One region of the Thermoleptolyngbya sichuanensis A183 genome, then DNA from elsewhere that is predicted to be linked to it. Evidence: riboswitches for the same ligand, from Rfam matches in the RefSeq annotation. Region 1 holds a riboswitch; the other holds the start of a gene.
What was found. A riboswitch is a leader RNA that binds a small molecule or an ion and turns the genes downstream of it on or off. The one in region 1 is predicted to bind cobalamin.
Positions count from the first base shown of each region.

Region 2: linked by a shared signal. The riboswitch ahead of HPC62_RS13690 (sirohydrochlorin chelatase) and the one ahead of HPC62_RS06030 (HupE/UreJ family protein) in region 1 are both predicted to bind cobalamin.

Region 1 is NZ_CP053661.1:1,403,559-1,407,767, forward strand. It holds gene HPC62_RS23030 (hypothetical protein) at 1-570, opposite strand, end outside; gene HPC62_RS06025 (DUF1350 family protein) at 746-1,567, opposite strand; gene HPC62_RS06030 (HupE/UreJ family protein) at 1,688-2,389, opposite strand; cobalamin riboswitch at 2,414-2,580, opposite strand; gene HPC62_RS06035 (Gfo/Idh/MocA family protein) at 2,691-3,818, opposite strand; gene HPC62_RS06040 (vitamin K epoxide reductase family protein) at 4,201-4,209, shown strand, end outside.
Region 2 is NZ_CP053661.1:3,280,123-3,284,331, forward strand. It holds gene HPC62_RS13680 (NF041680 family putative transposase) at 1-1,015, opposite strand, end outside; gene sipA (regulatory protein SipA) at 1,221-1,475, opposite strand; gene HPC62_RS13690 (sirohydrochlorin chelatase) at 1,490-2,725, opposite strand; cobalamin riboswitch at 2,844-3,022, opposite strand; gene HPC62_RS13695 (ion transporter) at 3,172-4,011, shown strand; gene cysC (adenylyl-sulfate kinase) at 4,125-4,209, shown strand, end outside.

The DNA.
Region 1 (4,209 bases):
AAACCGGACGTATTCCCGCGATTCGTTCTGCGTATTATACGACAGGGTGGCATCGCCATAGATCTGCTCTGCTTGAGCGATCGCCGTACCGGGGCCCACGCCGCGATCGGTGCGGTAGCTGGGGTTATCGGTCAGCACGCCCTGCACCACGTCATCATCGCCAAAGCTCTCGCCCGCCAGGTACAGCACATAAAACAGTGGCTTGCCATTCTGGGACACGGCGATCGCATCGAAATCGACGATAAAAGGCGACTGAACTTCAAACGTGGCATTGGGCAGCGCTTGCTTGAGTTCTCCCAGCGTTATGCCCAGCTTCGCCGGGCCGATACCCTCGGCTGAAATCACAAACAGCGACGGATCGGTTGGCGCTGGGGCAGAAGCCGTGGGGCTGGGCGCGGGAGCAGAAGGCGCAGGCGAGCCTGGGCCAGCCGTTGGCGACGCGCTAGGATAGGACGAAGGCGGCTGGGCATCGTTGCATCCGACCAGCCCCGCCAATCCGCCCAGCAGCAAGCTCCCCAGCAGCAGTTGTCTTGTGGATTGTTTCATCAACCGACTTATCAACCGACCCATTGCTTTCTCCTTCTGAATCCCACGCCGACTCCGTGACGACCTCAGCATAGCGTTTGTACCAGAGCGTCGGCTTCCGGTTGTGCCGGAAGACGCAATCACCGGACAAAGATTGCTACACCTGTTTTAGCAAGCTGTCCTGATTTTGCCCTGACTTTGCTTGATCTGGCGGTACGGGCTATTTAGGCAAATTGAAGGCGGCAACCGGATTAAGCCATCGCGTGATGGTGCGCTTGAGCTGAATGAAATCTCGGTTTAGCCCCTGCTGCATAAACTGTCCGAGGGCATCCAGCGGCGTAAAGGTTGCACCGGGCTGCCATTTCAAATCTTGACCCATTGGTGTTAGGTGGTTGCCGCCCAGCGTATGCAGCGTGGTCATGCCTGGAAAACGGCGAGTGAGAACGTCCGAGAGCGATCGCGTCTGGTCGATATCATCCATTGCAAAGCGAATCAGCAGATTGCGCCGCACCTGATACTGCCGCTCGATCAGCGTGTAGGTTTCTGTCGGCGATGGCGTAAATTCTACATTCAGCAGCGGCGCAAACTGGGGCGGAATCTGGGAAGAAAACTGGGTCGAAAACTGCGACATTTGATCCAGAAACGGAATCGATCGCCGCGCTGGATAATTGTTAAACGACAGAAAAACGTTGCCTGCTCGCTCTTGCGACGAGCGGCTGCCGATCAGCAGATGCAGCTTGCAGCCCATGCTGTGGCCCAAACCATAGAGCGGCACGTAGCTGCGACGAAACACACGCTCCAGCAAATATTCCTCAGCCCGGAGGAACGATCGCAACACCTGGCGGGCGATCGCCTCATGGTCAAACGTGTTGACAAAGGGCGTGGCAACAACGGCATAGCCCTGCTCTGCTAGATGCTCTAGTAGCGAGCGATAGGTGACCTGCGGAGCCGCCGCCACAAACGCCCCGCCCAAAAAATGAATCATCGCTGTCGGGCTTTCTGGCACCACCAGCCAATTTCCGCCCAGTTCTCGCCATTCCATAGGTAAAGAAGGGTGAAGCTCTCTCTCATGGTAGACGATGTGGCAGCGGGTGGGGGGATAGGAAAGGGATCAGTAACTTTATCTCTCGATCCCCTGCTTGCTCTCTATCCCCCGCTTGGCTTAAATAGCCTGCAACAAAAACACCAGCCCCACGCCTGCGATCGCCAGTCCAGGCAGGGTCAGCGCTCTAGCCCGTTCGGATGTGCGGCGCAGCAAGCGATCGCCCAGCCATCCTGCTCCCAAGGCGATCGCCGCCTGGATCAGCGTGAAACCCAGCAGATAGGCGGATAGGGGCGACGGCGTTGCACCAATGATTGACTCGCCGTAGGCATAGCCGTGGAATACACCTGCCAAAACTCCAAAGGCGATCGCCCCACCCAGAGGTAGTGTCTTTTGCAGCCCCAGCCCCAGCCCGATCAGGAACACCGACAGCGCAATGGCAATTTCAACGGCGGGCAAATCCACTGAATTCAGGTGTAGGGTCGTGCCGCCCAGCGCTGCTAGCAAGAAGCTGATAGGAAACAGCAGTCCCCAGCCTTGCTTTGCCGCCAGTAGCCCAATCGCCACCACAAACGCAAAGTGATCTAGCCCAATGACGGGATGGGCCAAGCCAGACAAAAACCCTTCCAAAAAGGTTTTGGGCGTTTCGCCTCCCAAGGCGTGGTGCGCTAGGGCTGGTTCAGCACAGAGCGCCATTCCTGCTAGCAAGAGCAGTGCGCCGCTGCGCCAGCCCGCGCCAGGTTTGCTGGCCAGGACGGTTCGCCGATCGCGCGCTCTGGGCGATTTCGGGAATTTCCGGGTTCTGGTGATGCTTGCCTTCATGTCTGTACCTCGCAGAGTCTAAATTGGCAAAATGGCGCATCGGCGGGCATCCTGACTGGTCGGGCGGGGTGTCTTGCCCAACTTCACAGTTGCGGGACAGCGGCAGACTTGCACTGCACTTTCCCCAATCGGCGCGATCGCCAATCTCCAAAGGCTGTTCCCCTTTGAGAGCCGATGAGCGACTGAAATCATAGCACCGTTTGCAGGAGCAAACACGCAGAGTCACGAATGTTCAAGGAGCCAAACGCTTTGAGACACTCCAAAATCATCAATCCAAAATCATCAATCCAAAATCTAAAATTCAGTCTGCAACCGGGACGATCGCCCCCTGCTGTGCCATTGACCGAGACAACGCTTCGAGGATGGTGATTAGCTCCGTGCCAACTTCGCCCGACGACAGGCTGGAGGGGCGATCGCCCCGCACACAGTCCACAAAATGTTCGCAGGCGCGGCGCAGTGGCTCTTCGCGGGAAACGGCGATCGCCCGTCGCTCTTGGGTCGTGGGCAAGAATTGTCTGTCTTGCTGCATCAGCGCTCCAGTTTGCAGCACCAGCGAATCGGTCGCCATTTCGTCAAAAATTAGCGAGGCGCGATCGCCCACCATGCTCAGCCGCCGCTGTCGGTCGGGATTGAGCCAGCATACCTGCAGCGTCGCCTGAAATCCGCTGGGATAAAACAATCGCGCCCAGACTAGATCAGATACTCCCGATCCTCCCGATCCTCCCGATTGCACTGCCGTTTTTGCCTGGTTTGTTTCCTGGGCGATTGCCCCAAGCTGTGGGGTTAGCGCAGGCTGCAACCAAACCGTTCCCCAGGCTTGCCCCTGCACGGGTCGCTCTTCCAGCCAGTGGTTAAAAATGGCAATGTCGTGAATTGCCAGATCCCATAGCGCATCGACATCGGAGCGCACTGGGCCGAGGTGCGTCCGGCTGCTGCTGCCATAGCGCACCTGCCCAAGTAGCCCTCGCTGAACGAGCGATCGCCCCGCTTGCACGGCTGGGTGAAACAAGTAGGTGTGATCTACCACCAACCGCCGTCCTTGCGCTGCCGCCAGTTGGCACAGTTCTCGCCCCTCGGCAGCGCAGAGCGCCAGGGGCTTTTCTACAAATCCGTGTAGCCCCCAATTCAGCGCGGTTCGCAGGAGTGCTGCATGGGTGCTGGCGGGTGTGGCGATCGCCACGGCATCTACCCCATCCAGATCGAGCGCGGCTGCCCAATCTGTAAGGGCAAGAACAGCGGGCGTGCGATGTGCTAGCCCAAGCTGGTTCACCGCAGTTTGCAGGCGGGTGGTGCTGGGATCGGCGATCGCCACCACGCGCACCCCCGGCAGCGCCAAAAAATTTCGCAGCAGATGCATTCCCCACCGCCCCAGCCCCAAAATCACAATGCCCACTGACGGTGAATCCTGGGCTGCGTCTACGTTGCTCACATTTTTCGCTCACATTATTTTGCTTACACTTTTTGCTTACACTTTTTGCTCAAACTTTTTGCTCGCATTTATCCTGAATTTTCGGGTCTGAATTTTCGGGACTGGCTAAGGCATTGATCCATCTCGCCTGCTATTTTCCGCCAATTTATTTGCTCATTGGCTAATGATTCACCTAATTTGCCAATTTAGCCTGCTCACTCTGAAAACTCGCATCCTCCGATCCGTCTTAGTTCCGTCTTAGTATCGTCCTCTGTCAATGTTGTGGAGCGATGACCCCCGCCAACCCACTTTTTTCGGCTTTGAGCCACAATAGGGAAGTTGGGATGAGCCGACGGGCTGTATCCTGATGAAATCTATTGCTGAGTTGACAGAAGTAGGTGCCATGAGCCGC
Region 2 (4,209 bases), 1.9 Mb from region 1:
GGCTGCTCCACTGTTCGGTTGCCGATACAGAACTGAACTGGGGATGTGTCCAATATAGCCTCTGCTTGGCAAAGCGATACCAGTGTTCAATGGCAAAGCGACGGAGGTAGTGCAACCACAGGGTTTCTAACGGAGGCATCTGCTCACCCAGCCAAACTAACCACAAAGGAGCCAAGCGTCGCGTGCTGCTCTGTGTCTCCAGCACCTCCACGCGCAACACTTCCATTGCCCGTTTGGGGGATTTGCGGAAATGGTATGCACTCCAACGACTGACCCGCACTCGTCCCCAGTTGGGATCATCGACTTCAACGGTTTCGACCGGGACACTCCAAGTGTCAGGGTCATTGAGTTTCATCTTATGTCCATGCTTGGCAGGTGCGCCTCGCCCTCGATACGCTGGGGGCGCGCCATAGACACATCGATTGGATGTAACCCGCAGCAGCAAGTCTGCCTCAATCCCTGCCGTTTGGTTGACAAAACTGGCATTGCCGTACCCTCGGTCGTAGATCGCCAACGGACGCACCGCTAACTGCCGAGTCACTTGTTTGAGTTGGAATGCCGCTTTACTGGCGGGTGTTTCAAAGCTGGTGATGCGCTCATGCCGCAATGGTAATGCCCAACTGCCCCTGTCTTCAGCAATCCAGGCTAAGGTACTGTAGTTTTGTCCGGCTATCGGGGCATGTCCTGTTCTGCCTGATAAGGTGCGGTCTTTCAAACGCCTGGCAGCAGGACGGTTCCACCGACTCGCATCACCTGCCAACAACGGTTGCTGCTGAGTCGGTATCTGCTGCACCAACAGCTTCAGCACCTTTGATCGGGGTAGGCGGCTATCGCGCAACGCTTCATAGGTGCTCGACCACTGGCGACGAAAGACAGGACTCTGCGATAGCCTCACAAACGACACGATGCACGCACTCACTAACACGGCATCCATCAGATCAAACAGGGCATCTCTGGCGTTTCCCAAGCTGGCATACAACGTTTGGCGAAATTGCTGAAGTTCGTTGAAAATCATGGGGTCAATGTTGGTTGTACTTCATTGACCTTACGGCAGTCGGTGCTTCTCATTGACTGCCTTCCTCTTCACCATTAGTCCAAACTAAAGGACTTACGCAGTTAGACGATTTCTCGTGGGCGGCGCTCGCGAGAAATCGTTCAAAATCCAGAAAACTTATCGCAAGTGCGTAAGGTCTGCTTATTTTGGAAAGCCACAGGTATCGTTACAGACTTCCTGATTCCACAACCTTTTCGAGATACTGACTTTCTAGCAAAAACGCGCCGCGCCCAAACCGCACGCCCCAATAGCCACCGGGACGGCGATCTAGCACAATACCTTCTTCTCCAACCTTAATCAGGTCGGGTGGACGCAGCATGGGCATGGGTTCTGCGGTTTTGAGGTAGGTTGGCAGGGCGATCGCCCGCACCCGATCGCCCACCTGAAACACCTTCTCCTCTGTTCCATCTAGTTCTGCCATTGCTTCACCCTCGTTCAGGGAACTTGCCAGATTTTTTCATGATACTGGCTCGGTTCCGCATAGGGATCGATCATTTCGCCATGATGATGATGCCCATGCGTATGACTGTGGGGATGCCCGTGGGCGTGGCTGGGTTCATGGTCGTGCGTAGGATTATGCGTGTGGTCATGCGTGTGATCCTGCGGATGGCTGGGTCTATGTGCATGATCTTGAGCATGATTTTGAGCATGATTTTGGGCATGTTCATGCGTGTGTCCATGATCGTGCCCGCGTGCGTGCTCGTGATTGTGCCCGTGTGCGTGTGCATGTCCATGATTGTGCCCGTGTGCGTGCGCGTGGTCATGCCCGTGGGCTGCGCCATTGCCGACAGCCGCCAGACGAAACTTGCACATTTCGCAATTCATCTGCACCTGCCCAAGCTGCGTTTCGATTTCGCGATCGCGCAATACAGAAAACAGCGTCCTGTGCAGCCCCATTTCTGGCAGGCAGACCATCGAAACATCGGGAAACTGGGCCTGCTGTTGAGCAGTAATTGTGGCAATTTTCTTGACCAGCACGCCCGTAAACAAAAAGTAGGGCAGCACGATAATCCGCCTGGGCTGATACAGACGGGCGCGGCGGAAACCCTCTTCTAGCCGGGGGTGGGTAATGCCGATAAAGCAGGTTTCGACGGTGTGATAGCCGCTGCCTTCCCAGAGAATTCGCGCCATTTTGTATACGTCGCCGTTGGCATCGGGATCGCTAGCTCCGCGCCCCACAAACAGCAGCACTGTGTCTTCCCGCGCAATGCCCTGGGGGTTCCACTGCGGCTGGTCGAGATCTGCGAGGCGCGATCGCCATAGATCCAGAATTCCTGGCGTAATGCCAAAATGCCGCCCATAGTGAAACGTGACTTGGGGATGGCGCTGGCTGGCGCGATCCAGTTCATTGGTCACGTCGAACTTGTTGTGTCGCGCCGCAAACAGCAGCACAGGCAGCACCGAAAGGTCGGTATAGCCCTTGGCAACGCACTCGTCTACGCCCTGCTGAATCGATGGCTCCGTCAGTTCCAAAAAGCAGGGCACGACCGGACGCGAGAGATCCAACGCCTGATACGCCGCTGCAAAATCTAGCAAGCCCTGGCGACCATCGGCATCGCGGCTGCCGTGGCCCACCAGCAGCACCGGACGCTGCATCGGTAGCGGGGGAAGATCGATCTGGGGCGAATTTCCGAGGGCGATCGCCCCCTGCTCTGACTCCAGAGGATACATCAGCGGCTGCGCTAGCGACTCAGAGTTTGCAGCAATGGGGAAATTGGACTTTGAAGAAACAGGGTCAATAGAAAGGGTCATAAAAATCAAAACTCCGTTCCCGTGCGACGCGAGAGCTAGAGTGAAAAAGCAGCAGGCTGGCGTTCTGGCTGGGGAGCTTTGGATGATTTGGATGATTTGATGTTTACCCAACGAAACATGCTCCAGCTCCCATCACAGTTGCGGCACAGCGCCGGACTCTCACCGGACTTTCCCACCCTGCGGCTGTTCACATGTGCCTAGCCATCTTACCCCAGGCGGGGAGTCGTGGAATGGGGGAGAGGGGGATTGGGATGTGTCCCAGATTGGGAATGAGGGGATAATAAGAGGATCGCGGAATCGCGTCCTTCCCCGGATTGCGTTTTCAATTGCGTTTTTTTCAATGCGTTTTCAATTGCGTTTTCCCAATGTCTTTTCGCAAGCGCATCGCCTTTTACCTCGAAGATATCGACACGCCTACCGGAAAGGCGCTCAACCTGCTGATTACCGGGCTGGTGCTGCTGTCGGTGGCGATTTTTGTCGCGCAGACCTATCCGCTGTCGGAGGAGTGGCGGACGGTTTTGGGGGCGCTGGATTTGGTGCTGCTGCTGCTGTTTTCGCTGGAATATTTGCTGCGGCTGTGGTGTGCGGAAGATCGACTCAAGTTTGTGTTCAGCCTCTTTGGGCTGATTGATTTGATGGCGATTTTGCCATTTTTCTTGGGCGCAGTGGATATTCGGTTTATCCGCATTTTCCGCTGGTTTCGGATTTTGCGGCTGGCGCGATTTTTTGAAGGGCGGACGGTGTTTGGCTATGTCACGACGGAAGACAGCGCCATTGTTGCCCGCATTTTGTTCACGCTGTTTTCTATCGTGTTTGTCTATTCTGGGCTGATCTATCAGGTCGAACATCCGGTCAACCCGGAGCAATTCAGCACGTTTTTTGACGCGATTTATTTCTCGATTTCGACCATTTCAACGGCAGGCTTGGGGGATGTGGTGCCAATTACCGATGGTGGGCGATCGCTCACCATTTTGATGCTATTGACCGGAATTTTGTTTATTCCCTGGCAGTTGGGCGATTTGATCAAGCAGTTGGTTAAAACGGGCACTCGTGTCGCTGTGCAATGCTCAAATTGCGACCTGTCGGTGCATGACTCGGATGCCTTGTTTTGCAAAAACTGTGGGACGCGGCTGCCTGCAAAGCCAGCGTTTTTTCCGGGAGAGAGTGATACAAATCCAACCCAAGTGGAGAACGTGATCAAGTAGACTAGGGGGCAGTTTTATTTCTGGTTTTCCAGAGCGTTCTTGGTTTGCGCCCGTCGGTGCCCCCAAGAGCGTGCTGGTTCTTGTGCTAGTTCTATCGTGAGGAGCAAAAAGCAATGCAGCAGCGAGGGGTCACAGTTTGGTTTACCGGGCTGAGCGGCGCAGGCAAGACGACGATTCGCATGGCGGTGGAAAAGGAAC